DNA from 2 places in the Pseudoalteromonas sp. P1-7a genome. Region 2 is predicted to be linked to the other one. Evidence: predicted binding sites of a transcription regulator. Region 2 holds the regulator's gene; the other holds the start of a gene.
The links. Region 2 encodes MetJ, which represses methionine synthesis genes. Its sites were predicted from a motif close to TAGACGTCTAGACGTCTA; they were not measured.

Region 1 (4,980 bases), on a different contig from region 2:
CACTAGGGTTTTGAGGAGGCTGCTCACCTGTGGCTTGTAACTTACTTTTAATGCCTAAACTTGCGAGTAATTTGGCTTGCTTTAGGGCTTTGTCTTTATTGCTTGGTGCAAAGAGTGTCTTGCCGTTAAAAAACTGAGTTACTTTATCTTCAGACGTTTTTAGTTTATTTGCTAAATTAACGCAGGCAGTTTTAGTCTCAGTGCCCTCAGCGAGCCCTACAAACATAACGCGAAAATTATTGGCCATTTACTTATCCCTTAAGCTTTTATTATGCAAAGAGTATATACCTAAAACAGTAAGTAATTCGAGGGCTCGCTAAAACTCATTATTAACTTTTATTTTAGATATAAAAACGGCCCTTAAAAGGGCCGTTTTTAATTAATACGTTTTGGCTTAAAGGCCTGCAGCTGCGCGAAGTGCGTCTGCTTTATCTGTACGTTCCCATGGGAATTCGTCACGACCAAAGTGACCGTATGCCGCTGTTGGTTGGTAAATTGGGCGCTCTAAATTAAGCATTTGAATTAAGCCGTAAGGGCGTAGGTCAAAGTGCTCGCGAATAAGCTCGATTAAGCGACCTTCTTCAAGCTTGCTTGTACCAAAGGTTTCAACGCTGATAGAGGTAGGCTCTGCAACACCAATTGCGTAAGATACTTGCAGCTCACACTTATCAGCAAGGCCTGCAGCCACTACGTTTTTAGCTACGTAGCGTGCAGCATATGCTGCTGAACGGTCAACTTTTGATGGATCTTTACCAGAGAAAGCACCACCACCGTGACGTGCCATACCGCCGTATGTATCTACAATAATTTTACGACCTGTTAAACCACAGTCGCCCATAGGTCCGCCAATTACAAAACGACCCGTTGGGTTAATGAAAAATTTAGTCGCGCTTGTAATAAGCTCGGCAGGAAGTACCGGCTTAATGATGGTTTCCATCACGGCTTCTACTAAATCATTTTGCGAGATTTCTTCAGCGTGCTGAGTAGAAAGTACAACTGCATCAATACCTACTGGCTTGCCGTTTTCGTATGCAAAAGTTACTTGCGATTTTGCATCTGGGCGTAACCAATTAAGCTCGCCGCTTTTACGTACTTGCGCTTGGCGTTGTACTAAACGGTGTGAGTAAGTAATTGGCGCAGGCATCAGTACTTCTGTTTCGTTACATGCGTAACCAAACATTAGGCCTTGGTCGCCAGCACCTTGTTCTTCTGGGCTAGTACGGTCTACACCTTGGTTAATATCAGGAGACTGCTTACCAATGGTGTTTAAAATAGCACACGAGTCTGCATCGAAACCCATGTCTGAATGCGTGTAGCCAATTTCACGTACTGTTTTACGTGTAATTTCTTCAATATCAACCCATGCGCTAGTCGTGATTTCACCACCAACCATAACCATACCGGTTTTTACGTAAGTTTCGCACGCAACACGGGCATGAGAGTCTTGCTCTAGGATAGCATCAAGTACCGCATCAGAGATTTGATCGGCGATTTTATCCGGATGACCTTCAGAAACAGATTCAGAAGTAAATAAATGTTTTGCCATTGTATTTCTGCTCACAAATATTGCGCTTCACAAACGTCGGTATTAGCGCTAAAAAATTAAGGGGCGTATTTTATCTAAAACGAAACTGCTTGCATAGTGTTTTTACGCCTAGACGTCTAAATAAAATGAGTAATCACTTTTTGGTCTTAAAAAATATTCATAATAGCCCATTTTTATGGGGTTTTTAATTGCACACAGCACCCACATTAAGTAAGAATGGTTGCTATAACAGCTCTTAAGTTACTTAAGGGTAAAAACGAGCACATTAGTACCCGCGCAAATACACATAAAGGTAGGAGAATTCATGCCATCTCGCAAAGAACTTGCAAATGCTATTCGCGTCTTGTCAATGGACGCAGTACAAAAGGCCAAATCTGGTCACCCTGGAGCCCCTATGGGCATGGCCGATATCGCAGAAGTATTATGGCGCGATTATCTAAAGCATAATCCAACTAATCCAGAGTGGGCTGACCGTGACAGATTTATTCTTTCAAACGGCCACGGTTCAATGCTTATTTATTCTCTGCTGCACCTAAGTGGTTACGACTTACCAATTGATGAAATTAAAAACTTCCGTCAAATGCATTCAAAAACACCTGGCCACCCAGAGTACGGTTACGCGCCAGGTATCGAAACCACTACGGGCCCATTAGGTCAGGGGATCACAAACGCGGTTGGTATGGCACTTGCTGAAAAAGCATTGGCTGCACAATTTAACCGTGAGGGTCACGACATTGTTGATCATTACACCTATGCATTTATGGGTGATGGTTGTTTAATGGAAGGTATTTCTCATGAAGCATGTTCACTTGCGGGCACCTTAGGCCTAGGCAAGTTAGTTGCTTTTTGGGATGACAATGGCATTTCAATCGATGGTGAAGTAGAAGGTTGGTTTAGCGACGATACACCAGCACGTTTTAAAGCGTATGGCTGGCACGTAATTAGTGGCGTAGATGGCCACGATAGCGACGCAATCAGTGCTGCAATAGCTGAAGCTAAAAGTGTTACCGATAAACCTACGCTTATTTGTTGTAAAACAGTGATTGGTTATGGCTCGCCTAACAAGTCGGGTAGCCACGATTGTCACGGCGCACCTTTAGGTGATGACGAAATTACAGCATCTCGCGAATTTTTAGGTTGGACTGGCGAGGCATTCGAAATTCCTGAAGATATTTACGCACAGTGGGATGGAAAAGCTAAAGGGCAAGAACTTGAATCAAGCTGGGACGAAAAGTTTGCAGCGTACGCAGATGCTTACCCAGAGCTAGCAGCAGAATTTAAACGTCGTACAGCTGGCGATTTACCTGCTGATTGGGCACAAAAATCACAAGAGTACATAGAGCAGTTACAAGCAAACCCTGCAAATCCAGCATCGCGTAAAGCATCACAAAATGCATTAAACGCCTTTGGCCCAATTTTACCAGAATTCATGGGTGGCTCAGCCGACTTAGCTGGCTCAAATTTAACAATTTGGGATGGCTCTAAAGGATTAACTGCAGACGATGCAAGTGGTAACTACGTTTATTACGGTGTACGTGAGTTTGGTATGTCGGCAATTATGAACGGTATTGCCCTTCATAAAGGCTTTATTCCTTACGGTGCTACTTTCTTAATGTTTATGGAATATGCGCGTAACGCTGTACGTATGGCTGCACTAATGAAGCAACCAAGCATTTTTGTATACACACATGATTCAATCGGTTTAGGTGAAGACGGTCCAACTCACCAACCGGTAGAGCAAATTGCTAGCATGCGTTTAACGCCAAACTTATACAACTGGCGCCCGTGTGACCAAGTTGAGTCGGCAATTGCATGGCAACAAGCTATAGAGCGTAAAGATGGCCCTACATCACTTATCTTTACTCGCCAAGGCCTTGAGCAACAATCGCGTGACGCTCAGCAATTAGCAGATGTTAAAAAGGGCGGGTACATCCTTAGCTGTGACGGCAACCCTGAGCTAATTATTATTGCTACAGGTTCTGAGGTACAACTAGCGCAAGACTCAGCAAAAGAACTACGCAGCCAAGGTAAAAAGGTACGTGTTGTCTCTATGCCGTGTACTGATGCGTTTGAAGATCAAAGCGCCGAATACAAAGAAAGCGTACTACCGTCAGCCGTTACACGCCGCTTAGCAGTAGAAGCAGGTATTGCTGATTACTGGTACAAGTACGTAGGCCTAAATGGCGCAGTAGTAGGTATGACGACCTTTGGTGAGTCTGCACCAGCAAATGAGCTGTTTGAGTTTTTTGGCTTTACAGTAGAAAACATTGTAAATAAAGCAAACGCCTTGTTTTAATCAATTGATTTAATATTTAAAAGCCCGCCCTGTGTAAATCAGGGCGGGCTTTTTTGTTTGATCAAATATGAAGAGGTGCTGCTAAAAATGCAAGCAGCCTAACACCTACTTTGGAAGCTCATATTCAAACTTTTGCTATAAGTTGCCACGTAAAAAGCGCAGCGGCTGGTATCTAAAAACGCAGCTTTAAAACCGCAAATGAGTAACTTTCAATGTACATTCCTTGCAAGGCTAAGGCCTATCAGGCAAGGTGGTGGCCGATTAAATAAAATAATACAACAGGAGTGAGGATGTCTCAGTTTGAAAATGTAAGCGTAATTAAAAAAGCGAACGTGTATTTTGACGGCAAAGTATCAAGCCGTACCGTGGTATTTAACGATGGCACAACTAAAACGCTAGGTTTTATGCAACCGGGCGAATTTGTATTTGATACCAGTAAAAAAGAATTAATGGAGCTTTTAGGTGGCCAGTGGGAGATTTTATTACCAGGCGAGAGTGAGTGGAAAACATTTACCGCGGGTGAATCATTTAACGTTGATGCCAATGTTAGCTTTAAAGTAAAAGTAAGTGAGTTTGCTGACTATTGCTGTTCGTACACAGACTAAACGCTTAAGGCTAGACGTCTGAAAGCCCATAGTTTATGGGCTTTGCATAAACTTTGCACAATGTATGATTTAAATCAGTTTGAGTAACAAATTAATTTTAAAAAACAGTGCTTTTTCCTTGTGTTAATCTAAATAGCCCCCAATACTATTTATGAGGTAACAAATAAAAGGATACCCTATGAAAATTAATCTTTCTGGTCACCATGTAGACGTTACTAACTCTATTAGAGAGCATATCAACGAAAAATTTTCAAAAATCGAGAGCCACTTTCCATCACTTATTGCACTCGACATTATATTGTCTAAAGAGCATCACAAAATCCAAGCAGAAATTAGCACAAATTACGAAGGTGCGCGTATATCGGTAAAAGGGGAAAACGAAGTTATGTACCCTGCGATTGCCAGCGCAGCTAAAAAACTCGATGCAGCACTAAAACATCGAAAAGGGCAAATAAAAGCAAATTTACACGAAAAGCCTGTAAGCACAACGCCAGAAATAGCGCATGAGATCATCCAAGAGATGGAGCTAAAAT
Region 2 (4,980 bases):
TTTATCAGGGTGCTCACCTTGGCGAAGCGCACTAGGCAGCGCAATGTGTATAGTTTCACCGAGTGGGTAGCAATAATAGCGGGCGGTAAAGCTAAGCAGTTCTAAATGCTGCGATGATAAAATGGGGGTTTGGTCAATAACTTCACTAATCGCTTTAATTTTGTTCTCGGGTACATCGGTATGCGTTTTAAGTGCAAGAACAACAGCTACTTTCTTTTGATTCCCAAAAGGCACCAAAACACGCATCCCTGGCATAATTGTCGCTGAGGGCGAGATAAGTTGTTCATCTATTTTATAATCAAAGGTGCGTGGTAACGGAACTTTTATAGCAACTTCAACAAAGCGCATAACAACTCATGTGATAAAGGGTAATAGCTTAATGTACTAAAAATAAGGCTAAAAACCTATACTCAAATAGTCGCTCTAAGGCTAGTTGGTTACTTTTTTGACAAAAAGCGTAATTAAAGCTTGTGCGGGGCAGGCTAGTTGGATAAAATCCGCGGCCTATAAATTTGTTTTAACGACGTATGGTGCCAGACTTCGGGTTTGGAGAGCGATGCGGCCTTAACTAGAGGTTCCTATGAAAGAAGGTATTCACCCTAAGTACGAAGTAATTTCTGCAACATGTTCATGCGGAAACAAATTCGAAACTCGTTCTACTCTTTGTAAAGACATTCACCTAGACGTATGTTCAGCGTGTCACCCGTTTTACACTGGTAAGCAAAAGATTTTAGACACTGGCGGCCGTGTTGATCGCTTCAACAAGCGCTTCGGTGCACTTAGCAGCAAAAAATAATTATTGCTGTTTAGTAAAAAAAGCATCTTCGGATGCTTTTTTTGTGTCTAAAATTCACCTTTTTGGGTAGAAAACTACCAATTATTACCATATTCCCACTGCATAACTATTTCCTGTTCTTATTCTGAATATGCATAAAGCTTTGCAGACAAACAGACAATTCTTCTCTATATTTTTTATACGTTAATTTTTAACCAAGTTGCTAAAAGCGCTAATCGTGGCGATATTTGTTTTTAACAGTGATTAACGCGCCATAATGGTGCAGTTTGATAGACTAATATCATGCAAAATACTAAAAATATTGTTTAGGTAAAATGAACCTCAAAAAGCACTTTTTAAATGAATTTTTATTTTTTAATGTTGATAACTTTTAGCGAAGTTGCTGATAAATCACTTAAAATTAACGGATATAGCATATAACAGGATAGACCTGATATTGCTTGGAATTTAAAATTAATAAGAGTATCTTAGCCCCATACTCCCTCTCACTTAACTTAAATTGCAGGATACCATCGCGTTATGTCAGATTTTCGTGAACAAGCATTACATTACCATTCTCACCCCGTTCCAGGCAAAATTAGCATTGAGCTAACAAAACCAGCTGAAACGGTGCAAGATTTAGCATTAGCCTATAGCCCTGGTGTAGCAGAGCCTGTGCGAGAAATTGCAGCAGATCCAGCCAATGCGTATAAATACACCGGTAAAGGTAATATGGTTGCAGTTATCAGTAATGGTACGGCAATTTTAGGTTTAGGTAATTTAGGGCCACTAGCCTCTAAGCCTGTTATGGAAGGTAAGGCGCTCTTATTTAAGCGTTTTGCCGGCCTTGATTCTATTGATATTGAAGTTAAGCATCGCACCACCGAAGATTTTATAAATACAGTGGCCAACATTGCCGACACGTTTGGTGGTATTAACTTAGAAGATATTAAAGCGCCAGAGTGTTTTGAAATTGAAAAAGCGCTTATTGAACGCTGCAGTATTCCGGTTTTTCATGATGACCAACATGGTACCGCTATTGTAACTGCAGCAGGAATGCTTAACGCATTAGAAGTGCAAGGCAAATCAATAGAAGATGCCATTATTGTATGCTTAGGTGCCGGTGCTGCAGCAGTTGCGTGTATGGAGCTGTTAATTAAGTGTGGAGCACTGCGCGAACATATTTATATGCTAGACCGAAAAGGGGTTATTCATACCCGCCGCGATGACTTAAATGAATACAAGCAGCTTTTTGCTAACAATACAGATAAGCGCACGCTGCAAGATGTAATTGCTGATGCAGATGTGTTTGTAGGTGTATCGGGCCCTAATTTGCTAGCACCTGAAGACCTAAAGTTAATGGCCGATAAGCCAGTGGTATTTGCATGTTCAAACCCAGATCCTGAAATTGCACCTGAGCTTGCGCACAGTGCACGTAAAGACTTAATTATGGCCACAGGGCGTTCTGATTTCCCTAACCAGGTTAATAATGTTTTATGTTTCCCGTTTATTTTCCGTGGTGCTTTAGATGTGCGTGCAAGCGCAATTAACGATGAAATGAAAATAGCTGCTGTTGAAGCTATTCGTAGTATTGCTAAAGAGCCAGTGCCTGAGCAAGTATTAAAAGCAGCGGGTGTAGAAAAGCTCGAATTTGGTGCAGATTACATTATTCCTAAGCCGATGGACCCGCGTTTATTACCACGTATAGCCAAGGCGGTTGCGATTGCGGCTGTTGAATCGGGCGTGGCACAAATCGACTTACCTGAAAATTACATGGCATAATATATAGCGCTTAAACAAAAAAACCTCAGCATGCTGAGGTTTTTTTGTTTAAAAAGACGTTTTATTCTTCGTCTAAAATAGGCACTTCTAAACCCATTTCTTGCATTATTTTTTTAACTTCTTCAGGTACTTTTTCTGCGTTGTCTTTACGTAGGTCATCATCATTAGGTAATGGTTGGCCTGTAAAAGCATGCAAAAACGCTTCGCATAGTAACTCGCTATTTGTTGCATGACGCAGGTTGTTTATTTGACGACGTGTACGCTCATCAGTTAATACTTTTAATACATTTAGCGGGATCGAAACGGTGATCTTTTTAACTTGCTCTGATTTTTTCCCGTGTTCTGCGTATGGGTGAATATACTCACCATTCCATTTAGCCATAAGATGTATCGTTGCCTCAGATTATTAATTTCTCACACGGCGTAAAAAGCGTGTAAATATGCGTGAAATTCTATCGTTTTAAAAAAGATAGTCAAATAATAGATAGCAATCTATCTTAATAAGCTGGTTGTAACGGCAAATAAAGATTTATGAGGGCTTTACACGTATATTATTTTTAGCCATCTAGAGCTTTAAAATCTTTGACTTATTATAATGGATAACTTACTCTTTTAGACGTCTAAACATCCAAATTAATCAGGTGACGAATATGAGCGAAAAAAACAAAGCAACCATTGCTGTACGAAATGGGGTTGATGCCGATAAACATCATGGCGCCGTTGTACCGCCAATTTATTTATCGACGACGTATTCGTTTGCCGATTTTGATACTAAGCGCGCATATGACTATGGGCGCAGTGGCAATCCTAATCGCGATATTTTAGCAGAAACGCTAGCAGAGCTTGAAGGTGGCGCGCGGGGCATTATTACTGCTACGGGCATGGCTGCTGTGCATTTAGCCACACAGTTATTAAATAACGATGATACCTTGGTTATCCCTCACGATTGTTATGGCGGCAGCTACCGTTTATTTACGTCGTTAGAAAAGCGCGGCTTGCTTAAACTTAAAGTACTTGATTTAACTAAACCAGAAAGCCTAGAACAAATTTTAACCATCAAACCTAAATTAATTTGGATAGAAACACCCAGTAACCCTGTGCTGCGCCTAACGGATATTAAAGCCGTGACGGATATAGCAAAACAGTGCGGTGCATTAGTGGCTGCCGATAACACCTTTTTATCACCGGCATTACAAAACCCAATTAAGTTTGGCGTAGATATTGTGGTGCACTCAACCACTAAATATATCAACGGCCATTCTGATGTTGTAGGCGGTGCAGTTGTTGCTGCAACACAAGAGCTTGGTGATGAGCTTGCTTGGTGGGCCAATAACATTGGCATTACCGGCGCTCCATTTGATAGCTATTTAACGTTACGTGGTTTACGTACTTTAAATGTGCGCTTAAGGCAGCACCAAGAAAATGCTCTGGCGATTGCTAAATACCTTGAAAGCTCTGAGTATGTTAGCCAAGTTTACTACCCTGGCCTTGAATCGCACCCTCAACATACGCTTGCTAAAGCCCAACAACTTGGCTTTGGTGGCATGGTTAGCTTTGATATTAAGGGGGATGTGGATGATGCTGCGGCGTTTTTAACAAGCCTTAAAGAGTTTAGCTTAGCTGAATCGCTAGGTGGGGTTGAGAGTTTAATTTGTCACCCTGCGACCATGACTCACGCAGGTATGGAGCCAAAAGCGCGTCTAGAAGCGGGAGTGGGCGATACGTTAATTCGTATTTCGGTCGGTATTGAAGATGTAGAAGATCTATTAGCTGATTTTGAGCGTGTTTTTAACTTAGTTAAACCTGGACAAAATAAAAATGTAGGGCGCGTTGGTAAAGCCGCAGGCAATGCCAATGGTGATGTAAAGCAGCAGGCTGCCCATCCAGCTTTGTGGTGATTGAGTATGGTAAATAGTGTACATAAATTTGGTGGTTCGAGCTTAAGTTCGAGCGAGCGCTATCAGAGCGTGGCAAAAATTATTATTGCTCACACACAGCCAGGCGACTGCGTGGTTGTATCTGCTGCGGGTAAAACCACTGATACCTTGGTTTCGCTGTGGCAAAGTTATCAACAACAAGATAAGCAAGCCGTTGCTGATATTTTACTGCAATTGAGTAACCACCAAACAGCATTAATTGAAGCGTTATTAAAAGCCGATGCTAAACACGCAGCTTTAGCTGTGTTAGCGCAAGAGCTAAGTGATGTGGCAGAGCAAGCCAATGAGCAGCAGTTGCAAGAGGCGGCGCTACTGGCGCATGGCGAACTGTGGTCTGCGCGGTTATTGGCGGCCTATTTAACGCAATTAAACATTCAAGCGTGTGCTCATGATGCTAGAGCGCTGTTTAGTGTAACAAGCGGGGAGCTTTTGCATGCGCAAAACAAGCAGCAATGCAGCCAAGTTATTGATGAAAATAAAATTAAT

Region 1: the regulator MetJ is predicted to act here: its motif matches at 1,648-1,665, upstream of metK (methionine adenosyltransferase).

What each region holds. Positions count from the first base shown of each region.
Region 1 covers NZ_LKDU01000003.1:115,186-120,165, reverse strand. The annotation lists gene AN389_RS04100 (hypothetical protein) at 1-247, opposite strand, end outside; gene metK (methionine adenosyltransferase) at 395-1,546, opposite strand; gene tkt (transketolase) at 1,851-3,842, shown strand; gene AN389_RS04085 (pyrimidine/purine nucleoside phosphorylase) at 4,133-4,447, shown strand; gene hpf (ribosome hibernation-promoting factor, HPF/YfiA family) at 4,626-4,980, shown strand, end outside.
Region 2 covers NZ_LKDU01000007.1:70,974-75,953, reverse strand. The annotation lists gene priA (primosomal protein N') at 1-348, opposite strand, end outside; gene rpmE (50S ribosomal protein L31) at 581-796, shown strand; gene AN389_RS07025 (malic enzyme-like NAD(P)-binding protein) at 1,316-2,557, shown strand; gene metJ (met regulon transcriptional regulator MetJ) at 2,619-2,939, opposite strand; gene metB (cystathionine gamma-synthase) at 3,208-4,455, shown strand; gene metL (bifunctional aspartate kinase/homoserine dehydrogenase II) at 4,462-4,980, shown strand, end outside.